2 regions of the Methylobacterium sp. C1 genome follow, and region 1 is predicted to be linked to the other one. Evidence: predicted binding sites of a transcription regulator. Region 1 holds the regulator's gene; the other holds the start of a gene.
What was found. The regulator LexA, encoded in region 1, represses DNA repair genes until DNA is damaged. The targets are predictions, from matches to a motif close to TGTTCNNNNTGTGTTCNG.
Positions count from the first base shown of each region.

Region 1 (5,300 bases):
TCACCGTCGAACCGGATCTTGCCGTCCGTGACGATGCGCGTACCCTCAGTGGAGAAGGCCATCAGCAGCGCATCGGCATCTGCGTCGGTCCGCTGCCAGCCTTCCTTGACGGCTCGCCCGTAGGCGACGGCTGGGGACAGGCCGCGCAGATCGCCCTTCTGAGGGTCGCTGTTGTAGTAGGCCAGCAGCCCCTCGAACCGGGCGCAGAACTCATCGAAGCTTCCGTCGAACGGCTCCGGTGCACGCCCAAGGTTGCCCGAGCGCGTCTTCATTCGGTCGCCGCCGATGTAGCCTTTCACTGGAGCTAGGATCTTCTGCTCCAGGGCGCGGAACGAGCCCTCCAGGATGCCCTTCGCCGCAGCGTTGTATGGAGCCGCTCGCGTGATCCCGCCGCCTTGCCCCGATCGACAATCGAGGTTGGTGAGCTTTATGGCGTCGCGCACGAAGTCGGCGAAGGCGTACTCCGAGCCGTTGTCGAGGTAGAGGTGAGCCGGCATGCCCCAGTGCGGATCCTGAGTCATGGCAACGAAGCTGCGGATCAGATCAGCGTTGCGGACCGCGGTGCCGGGCTCGCACAGCACGAGGTCCAAGCGCAGGCGGCGGTTCGCTGCATCGAGCCAAGCGATGCCTTTGGGTGTCGCGAGTGAGCCATCCTGCCGCCGCACGTACACATCGAAGTGGTGCACGTCGCCGTAGACCACCTCCATGGGCGCGAGACCGGCAGAGGTGAGCCGCACCCGCGGCCGGGCGTTGTCCCATTCCTTCGTGTTGGTGCGGTATCCGTGGACGCGACGAGCATCCCGGCCGGCCTCGATGACGTGCTTCGGGAGCCGGCAGGCCGACAGGTTGGCTTCGTAGTCTCCGATGCCCGCCTGGGCCGTCAGCTCGGCCAGGCGCTCGGATGCTAGGCGCACGACGCCGCTGTAGCTCGTGCCATTGCCCCAGAGGGCGCGGATGTACCGTTGGATCGTTCCGGCGATCCGCTCGCGGGTATCATCATCCAGGGCGACAGTCGCGGCATCCCAGCGACGGGTGATGATCGGTAGGCTCTCCGGCTTCACCTCGCGCCGCTTGCGCACGAGGCCGCGGATGCCGGAGGCCGTCGCCTTGCTGACCTTGCGCTCGATGTCCCGAAGGCTCGGGACGAACCAACGTCCGTCCGGGCCGCACACCTCAACGCCTGCCAGCGCCTCCATGACGGATCGGCGTTCGCGCGAGCCCTTCGGATGGGCGAGAGCCGGACGAAGGAAGTAAGCCCACCACTCGGCCGCTTGAACGGCTCTCGCGGACGGGTTCAACAGCCCTTCAACACGCGTTTCCGCGGCTTCAATGCGGAGCTGAAGTTCGGGCGGGAGGCTCGTTGCCAGAACGCGCCACGAAGCTCCAGCCTGTCCACCGCGCCCGTGGCACATGCGAACGTTGAGGCGCGATCCGCGCCAGGTCTGCGCCTTCCCGGAGCCGATCCGCCCTAGAGCGTGCCGAACCTTGCGTTCAGAAATGCCAGCAGCCTGAGCCACTTCGGAGGCGGTGACCCAGTCCTCCATTTCAGGCCGCCGTATCCAGCACGTCCCGGATAATCTGCGTCCTAAGGGCTATGGCCTTGCGACCAAGAGACCGCCCCTTCAGCGCTCTGTAGGCGAGCTGGCGACAGATGCCGCGGGTCTTCAGATACGTATTGAGCGAGCTGCCCTGTGCGATGAGGACAGAACGCACACGTGCGTATTCGGCCTCATAAGCTTGCACGGTATCGTGCAACACGATGTCCATGATAGGCTCCGGTTTTGTAACCGAAATGGAAACACCCCTGTAGCCATTATGTCAACTCCCATCGATCGAGGGCTGCCGGTGTCGTCATCCAACCAAGCGCAACAGATAAATGCTGATGCTGTCCTTGATCGGATGAAAGAGATATATGATGTCGATACAGATACCGCCTTGGCCGATGTTCTTCGCACCACTAGACAAAACATATCAAAGTGGAGATCGCGTAACTCAGTGCCTTATGCAGAGGCGGTGGCCGCATCATATGCTCGGAATGCGTCAATAGATTACATTCTGACGGGTCGAGGCGATAAAGGTCGACAGCAAGGTGGCGAAGTAGAACTTGATGTTCAGCTCTTGCGAGCGATCTTGCTTAGCCTGCTGGCCTTTGAGCGCATCAAAGTCATTGGTGCGGACACCGTGACCGAGCTCAATCAGATGGCTAAAGCTATTGCTTTCCAATATAAACGAGCGGCCGAGGCTGCGCAGCAGTTACAGAAAAATGAAGGGCTCGATGCCGAAGCGGCACGTGCCGTAGCCGTTGCGGCAACAGAACTCATGTCCTCGGATGGGACGGCATTCGGTCCGCGCCTTGATCCCACGGACACCGATCGCAGCGACTGACCGACGCCTCACGCCGCAGGGTCCGCAATAGGGTCCGCATTCGGCCGACCGCAATGTGCATGGTCCGCAAAAAATTACTGCCGTACAACGAGTTACTTATAACTGGCGATGCCGGACCTGCGCGATCAAGGTCCGCAATGCGGGTCCCCCAAACTGTGGAATGGCATCAGATTTTTCTGCCCTCCGCCAGTTAGCGATGGCGAGTTGCCCGCCAATTTGGCTGCGCCGCCCCAGAGCGTGGCGGTGCCGCTCTTGCGGAACACTTGCGGAACGTTTAACCTGTTCGTGATTTGTTTCGGAGACCGTCACGTGGCGGTCCGCCAAGCCGCGAGTCCCCCGTCGATGCTCACGCGCAAGCAGCTGGACCTCCTGCGATTCATCCAGAGCCGGATGCAGGAATGCGGCGTCCCGCCGTCGTTCGACGAGATGAAGGATGCCCTCGACCTCAAGTCGAAATCCGGCATCCACCGGCTGATCACGGCGCTGGAGGAGCGCGGCTTTCTCCGGCGCCTGCCGAATCGGGCGCGCGCCATCGAGGTGATCCGCATCCCCGAGAGCCTGACGCAGGCCGCGCCGGCGCCCCAGACCCCCGCCGAGCCGCGCCGCTTCACGCCGAGCGTGGTCGAGGGCGGCAAGTCCAAGCAGCCGCCGGCCCCGGCGAGCACGCGGATGATCGACGAGTCCGGCCGGGCCATCTCGATCCCCGTCATGGGCCGGATCGCGGCCGGTACGCCCGTCTCGGCGATCCAGAACCAGAGCCACGCCATCACCCTGTCGCCGGACTTCGTGGCCGGCGGCGAGCACTACGCCCTCGAGGTGCGCGGCGACTCGATGGTCGAGGCCGGGATCCTGGACGGCGACCTCGTGGTCATCCGCAAGCAGGACACCGCCAATACCGGCGACATCATCGTGGCGCTGATCGACGACGAGGAGGCGACGCTCAAGCGCCTGCGCCGCCGCGGCTCCTCGATCGCCCTGGAGGCCGCCAACCCGGCCTACGAGACCCGCGTGCTCGGGCCCGACCGGGTCCGGATCCAGGGCCGCCTCGTCAGCCTCGTCCGCCGCTACTGAAGCGGCTCGGCCGGCGCGTCGCCGGGAGCGAGGTCTCCGCCCGGCGCGGCGGCCCCGTCCTCCGCGGTGACCGGCCGCGGCGGTCCCGGATCGCGTCCCGGGGCCGGCCGCCAGGGCACGGCGCGCCCGTCGTCCCGGGCGAAGCGCGCGGCGAAGCCGTCGCCGTCGGCCCGGAGGGCCACGGCCCCGCGGGCGGCGAGGACTTGCCGATCGATCACCAGGGGGCCCGTGCAGGTCGGCGGCGCCGCGAGGAAGGTGATCAGCACCGCGGCGCGGGCGCAGTCCTCCGGGAAGGCCCGCCTGTCCCGGACGAGGGCGACCGCCCGCCCGTCCGGCAGCCGGGCGGTGCAGCCGAGCCGGTCGCAGCGCCCGCTGCCCGACCGGACGATGAGCGCCGCGGGCCGCCGCCCGTCACCGTCCGCCTTCAGCCACTGCTCGAGGACGAAGCCGGAGGGGCTTCCGAGGGCCGCGAGCCGCCCGTCCGGACCCCGCACCGCCGCTCCCGCGCCCTGCCGGTCGACGTAGAGGTCGTAGCGGTCGGGCCGGGCCGCGAGGACGAGGCCGAGCAGGACCGGCGGCACGGCGAGCCAGCGCAGGCGGGAGGCCGGCAGCGTCGCCAGCAGCAAGCCCGCGGTCAGCAGGGTCAGCGCCGCGGCGCCGAAGGCCGGCAGCACCAGGCTCGCCCGCTCGAACCCGGCGATCCAGTCCGAGATCGCCAGCATGCCGGCCACCGCCTGCCCCATCAGCCACCAGACCGGCCGGTCGAGGGCGAAGGGATAGGCGAGGCAGCCGATCACCGCGGCGGGCATCACCACCAGGGAGACGAGCGGCAGGGTCAGGGCGTTGCCGACGAGGCCGAAGGGCTGGACCGTCTGGAAGTGGTAGGTGGCGAAGGGGGCCGTCGCGACCTGCGCCACAAGGGTCGTGGCCAGGGTCCCGGTGATCGCCGAGAGGCCGGTGCCGACGAGGCGGCCGATCCGCCCGGCCCCGGGGCGCACGAACAGCCGCCCGTCGATCAGCCGGGCGCAGGCGATCAGCCCGGCCACGGCGCCGAAGGACATCTGGAAGCTCGGGCCGAGCAGGCCCTCCGGCTCCCGGGCGAGCGCGATCAGCGCCGCGAGGGCGAGGTTGCGCATCGACAGGGCCGGCCGGTCCACCAGGATCGCGCCCAGCATGATCAGGGTCATGATCAGCGAGCGCTCGGCCGCGATGTCCCAGCCCGAGAAGGCGCAGTAGGCGGTGACGCCGACCATGGCGAAGCCGGCCGCGATCTTCTTGATCGGCCAGAGGAGCGCGCAGAGCGGCACCGCGGCGAGGACCGCCCGCACCAGCCAGAACACCACGCCGGCGGCCAGCACCATGTGGAGGCCCGAGATCGACACCACGTGGTAGATGCCCGCGGCGCGGAGCGCGTCGTTGGTCGCCGGTCCGATGAGGCCGCGCTTGCCGGTCACCAGGGCCGCCGCCACCGCGCCCGCCTGGCCGCCGGCGGCCTCCGCGATCCGGCGCGTGAGCCCGTTGCGGGCCGCGTCCAGCGCCGCGGCGAGCCGCAGGCCCAGCGGCGGCGGCTCGGACGGCGCCCGGACGGTGACCGCGCCGACCAGCGAGCCCACCGCGCCGATCCCCTGGAAGTAGGCGTCCCGGGCGAAGTCGTAGCCGCCGGGCCGGGCCGCCTCCGGGGGCGGCAGCAGCCGCGCCGTGGCGGCGACGACGTCCCCGGGGCGCGGGATCGGCGTCTTGCGGAACGAGACCCGCACCCGGGCGGGCCGCGCCTCGGGCGCGAGGCCGGCGAAGCTCTCCACCCGGATCACCAGCCGGGCGCCGACCTCGCGCTCGTCCAGGGC
Region 1 covers NZ_CP017640.1:2,469,407-2,474,706, forward strand. Annotated here, with positions in the region: gene BKE41_RS11375 (Mu transposase C-terminal domain-containing protein) at 1-1,544, opposite strand, end outside; gene BKE41_RS11380 (hypothetical protein) at 1,546-1,767, opposite strand; gene BKE41_RS30265 (helix-turn-helix domain-containing protein) at 1,846-2,385, shown strand; gene lexA (transcriptional repressor LexA) at 2,728-3,456, shown strand; gene BKE41_RS11390 (ComEC/Rec2 family competence protein) at 3,450-5,300, opposite strand, start outside.

Region 2 (5,300 bases), 1.2 Mb from region 1:
GTCCTCAACATGGGCAAGGACGCGGTGGCGGCGGCCCAGCCCTTCGACCCGGCCAAGGCGATCGCGGCCCCGCGCTAGGCCGCGACCGGAGGCCGTCGCCCGACGCGGCGGGACCGCGCCGGGACTGCGTCAGATGTCGAGGTCGGCGCCCTCCGCGAAGGCCGCGCGCTCGCTGATGAAGGCGAAGCGCGCCTCGGGCTTGTTGCCCATCAGGCGCTCGACCGTGTCGCCGGTCGATTCCCGGGCCTCGTCCAGGACCGCGACGCGCAGGAGCGTGCGCTTCTTCGGGTCCATGGTGGTCTCCTTGAGCTGGGCCGGCATCATCTCGCCGAGGCCCTTGAACCGCCCGATCTCGACCTTGCCGCCCTTGAACACCGTCTTGACGATCCGCTCGCGATCCGCGTCGTCCCGGGCATAGGCCACCTTCGAGCCCTGCTGCAGTCGGTAGAGCGGCGGGATCGCGAGGTAGAGGTGGCCGCGGTCGATCAGCCTCGGCATCTGCCGGTAGAAGAACGTGATCAGCAGCGAGGCGATGTGGGCGCCGTCCACGTCGGCGTCCGTCATGATGATCACCTTCTCGTAGCGCAGGTCCGTCTCGCGGAAGGCCGTGCCGGTGCCGCAGCCGAGCGCCAGAGTCAGATCCGAGATCAGCTGGTTGGCGCCGAGCTTGTCGCGCGAGGCCGAGGCGACGTTCAGGATCTTGCCGCGCAGCGGCAGGATCGCCTGGGTCGCCCGGTCCCGGGCCTGCTTGGCGGAGCCGCCGGCCGAGTCGCCCTCGACGATGAAGATCTCCGAGCCCGCGGTGCCGGCCGCCGAGCAGTCGGCGAGCTTGCCGGGCAGGCGCAGCTTGCGGGTCGCGCTCTTGCGGGCGACCTCCTTCTCCTGGCGGCGGCGCAGGCGCTCCTCGGCCCGGTCGATCACCCAGTCGAGGAGCTTGTTGGCCTGGGCCGGAGAGGCGGCGAGCCAGTGGTCGAAGGCGTCGCGCACCGCCGTCTCGACGATGCGCTGGGCCTCCACGGTGGCGAGCTTGTCCTTGGTCTGACCCTGGAACTCGGGCTCGCGGATGAACACCGAGAGCATCGACGCGCAGGTCGCCATGACGTCGTCGGTGGTCACCGCCGTCATGCGCTTGGCCTGGTTCACCCGCTCGGCGTGCTCGCGCAGGCCGCGCAGCAGCGCGACGCGGAGGCCCGCCTCGTGGGTGCCGCCCTCGGGGGTCGGGATGGTGTTGCAGTAGGAGTGCGAGAACCCGTCCTCGGCCACCATCCAGGCCACCGCCCATTCGAGCGACCCGTGCGAGCCCGGCTTGGTGATCTTGCCGGAGAACATCGCCTCGGTGACGAGCTCCTTGCCGTCGATGTCCCGGGCCAGATAGTCGCGCAGCCCGTCGGGGAAGCGGTGGACCGCCTCGGCCGGCACGTCCGCCAGCCCCTCGAGGAGGGCGGGAGCGCAGCGCCAGCGGATCTCGACGCCGCCGAACAGGTAGGCCTTCGAGCGCGCCATCTTGAACAGGCGGCGCGGGTCGAACTTCAGCGAGCCGAAGATCTGGGCGTCCGGGTGGAAACGGACCCGGGTGCCGCGCCGGTTCTGCACCCGGCCGACCAGCTCCAACGCGCCCTGCGCGTGACCGCGCGAGAAGGTCTGGCGGTAGAGGGTCTGGTTGCGCGCGACCTCGACCTCCAGCAGGTCGGAGAGCGCGTTCACCACCGAGATGCCGACGCCGTGCAGGCCGCCCGAGGTCTCGTAGACCTTCGAGTCGAACTTACCGCCGGCGTGCAGCGTGGTCATGATGACCTCGAGCGCCGACTTGCCGGGGAACTTCGGGTGCGGGTCGACCGGGATGCCGCGGCCGTTGTCGGTGACCACGAGGGCGCCGGATTCCTCCAGTTCCACCTCGATGAAGCTGGCATGGCCGGCGACCGCCTCGTCCATCGAGTTGTCGATCACCTCTGCGAAGAGGTGGTGCAGCGCCCGCTCGTCGGTGCCGCCGATATACATGCCGGGCCGGCGCCGGACGGGCTCCAGCCCCTCCAGCACCTCGATGTCGGAGGCGGTGTAGCCGCCCTCGGGCTCGGCGGCCGCGAGCGTCGCCACGGAGGCCGAGGCGTCCAGGCGCCGCCGCGGCTCGGGCGGACGGGCCGCCGCGCCCTTGCCGCCCGGCCCGAACAGGTCCCGCGCCGGGTCGCTCACGCGCGGCCTCCGCGCGCGCGGCGCGTCGGCCGGCTCGGAATCGCGCGGACGGGTCTTGGGACGGGTCTCGGGTCGTGGAGCATGCGCCTTCATCCCCGCATGATAGCGGAACAAACCGGAAACATCAAAGCCGTTCGCCCTGCGGCGAAGCGGTCGCATCATCGCATGCTGCGCCGCCGCGAGCGAGGGCCGCGGCCGCGCCGGGACACGGTTGTGCGCGCCGGGCCGTCATCACGACGTTGCACAACGATGGGTTAAGGCTTTCTCGTGACCCGCAGGCCCGGCCTCCACAGGCGACGACCGGAACAGAACGGGACGATCGACGTTAGTGGCGGAGATAAATCTTGACCGTGGTCAGGGAGCCGCAGTCCATGAGCGACGCCGCGATCGAGGCCCGCCGCCTCACGCTGATCCGATTCGAGCACGCGGCTGGCGCCGCCTTCGGCTGCGACGACGACGCGGCCGGCGTGCCGCCCGGCCGGGCCCTGATGAACTCCACCACCCTCGCGCTGGCGACCTTCGCGACCGCGCTGGCGGCGACGATCACCTACCTGGTCTGATCCCGATCGCCGACCGCGGCGCGCGCTGAGCGGGCGGCGAGCCCCCACCGACATCCGCGCGCGCGCAGCGAGGCAACCGGTCCGCGCCACGCTCGGCGGCCCCGGGCTGTCCCGGATCGCCCCGCTCCGCGCGCGAGGACGGGGCGGCCGCTCCCGGCCCCCGCCCGCGAGCCCCTCAGCCCGAGCTCGATTTCTTGGTCGCCGCCTTCTTGGCCGCCGGCTTCTTCGTGGCGGTCTTCTTCGCCGCCGGCTTGTCGCCGCTCGCGGCGCGCGCCGAACTCTTCCGGGCCGCCCCCCGCTTCGCCGGCTTGCCGCCGCCCGCGGCGCGCTTGGCGTTCACCAGGGCGATCGCCTCGTCCAGCGTCAGCGCCTCGGCGCTCATCGTCTTCGGCAGCGTGGCGTTGACCTCGCCGTCGGTGACGTAGGGTCCGTACTTGCCGGCCTTGACCACGAGGTCTCGGCCGCTGGCCTCGTCCTTGCCGAGCGGCCGGCCCGGATCGGCGGCCGGGCGGCCGCGGCCGCCGCCCTGCTCCTTGGCGACGATCAGGTCGATGGCGCGGTTGGCCCCGATCTCCAGCACGTCGTCGTCCTTGCCGAGATTGGCGTAGGTCTTCCCGTGCTGCACGTAGGGCCCGAACCGGCCGAGATTGGCCAGGATCGGCTCGCCGGTCTCGGGGTGGCGCGCCACCTCGCGGGGCAGCGCGAGCAGGGCCAGCGCCTTGTTCAGATCCACGTCCGAGGGGCTCAGCCCCTTCGGCAGCGACGAGCGCTTCGGCTTCTCCGCGCCCTTCTCGGTGGAGGCCTCGCCGAGCTGGAGGAACGGCCCGAAGCGGCCGTCGCGGAGCGTCACCGGCAGGCCGGTCGCGGGATCGTCGCCCAGCACGCGCACGCCCGGCTGGCCGCCCTCGGCCGAGGAGCCGTCCCCGTCGCCGTCGATGCCCGTGGCCGAGAGCTGGCGGGTGTACTTGCACTCCGGGTAGTTCGAGCAGCCGATGAAGGCGCCGAACTTGCCGAGCTTCAGCGACAGCTGGCCCGAGCCGCAGGTCGGGCAGGTGCGCGGGTTCGAGCCGTCGCCCTTGTCGGGGAAGATGTGCGGCCCGAGAAGGCCGTTCAGCGCCTCCAGCACGTCGGCGACGCGCAGCTCCTTGGTCTCGCCGATCGCCGCGGAGAAGTCGCGCCAGAAGTCGCGCAGCACCGCCCGCCAGTCGATCTCGGCGTTGGAGACCCGGTCGAGCTGCTCCTCGAGGCCGGCGGTGAAGTCGTACTCGACGTAGCGCCGGAAGAAGCTCTCCAGGAAGCCCGTGACGAGCCGCCCCTTGTCCTCCGGCTGCAGCCGCTTCTTCTCGATCTTGACGTACTCGCGGTCCCGCAAGGTCTGGAGCACCGCGGCGTAGGTCGAGGGCCGGCCGATGCCGAGCTCCTCCATGCGCTTCACGAGGCTCGCCTCGGAGTAGCGCGGCGGCGGCTCGGTGAAGTGCTGGGTCGCGCTGATGCGCTCGCGGGTGAGGGGGTCGCCGGCCTTCATGGGCGGCAGGCGGCGGCTCTCCTCGTCCTCCTCGTCGTCCTTGCCCTCCTGGTAGAGGGTCAGGAAGCCGTCGAACTTCACCACCTGGCCGGTGGCGCGCAGGTCGATGGTCCGCGGCCCGACCTTGGCGGTGACGTCGACGGTGGTCCGCTCCAGCTCGGCCGATTCCATCTGGCTCGCCATGGTGCGGGTCCAGATCAGCTCGTAGAGCCGGGCCTGCTCGGGCTCCAGGTGGCGCGCCACCGTCTTGGGCAGGCGGCCCATGTCGGTGGGACGCACCGCCTCGTGGGCCTCCTGGGCGTTCTTGGCCTTGACGCTGTACTTGCGCGGCACGTCCGGCACGTAGCGGTCGCCGAACTCCTTGCCGATGACCCGGCGGGCGTCCTGGATCGCCTCCGGCGCCATGTCGACGCCGTCGGTCCGCATGTAGGTGATGATGCCGACCGTCTCGCCGCCGATGTCGACGCCCTCGTAAAGGCGCTGGGCGACCCGCATGGTCTGGGCCGGCGCCATGCCGAGCTTGCGCGAGGCCTCCTGCTGAAGGGTCGAGGTGGTGAAGGGCGGCTGCGGGTGGCGCTTGGCGGGCTTGGCCTCGACGCTCGCCACCTGGAAGGTCGCGAGCTCGAGGTCGCGCCTGAAGGCGGCCGCCTCGTCGCCCGTGCCGACGTCGAGGCGCTGAATGCGCTTGCCGTCGGCGCCCACGAGCCGGGCCTCGAAGGTCGCGCCGTCCGCGGTCGTCAGCGTGGCGATGAGGGTCCAGTACTCGCGCGGCTTGAACCGCTCGATCTCCATCTCGCGCTCGACGACGAGGCGGAGCGCCACGGACTGCACGCGCCCCGCCGAGCGGGCGCCCGGGAGCTTGCGCCACAGGACCGGCGAGAGGTTGAAGCCGACGAGGTAGTCGAGCGCGCGGCGCGCCAGGTAGGCGTCGACCAGCGCCTGGTCGATCTCGCGCGGCTTGCGCATCGCCTGCTCGACCGACGCCTTGGTGATGGCGTTGAAGGTCACGCGCTCGACCGGGATGC
Region 2 covers NZ_CP017640.1:1,261,673-1,266,972, forward strand. Annotated here, with positions in the region: gene BKE41_RS05925 (PRC-barrel domain-containing protein) at 1-78, shown strand, start outside; gene parE (DNA topoisomerase IV subunit B) at 130-2,190, opposite strand; gene BKE41_RS05935 (hypothetical protein) at 2,562-2,750, shown strand; gene topA (type I DNA topoisomerase) at 2,926-5,300, opposite strand, start outside.
Region 2: parE (DNA topoisomerase IV subunit B) is a predicted target of LexA. The motif match lies at 2,297-2,314, and genes of this name have one in related genera.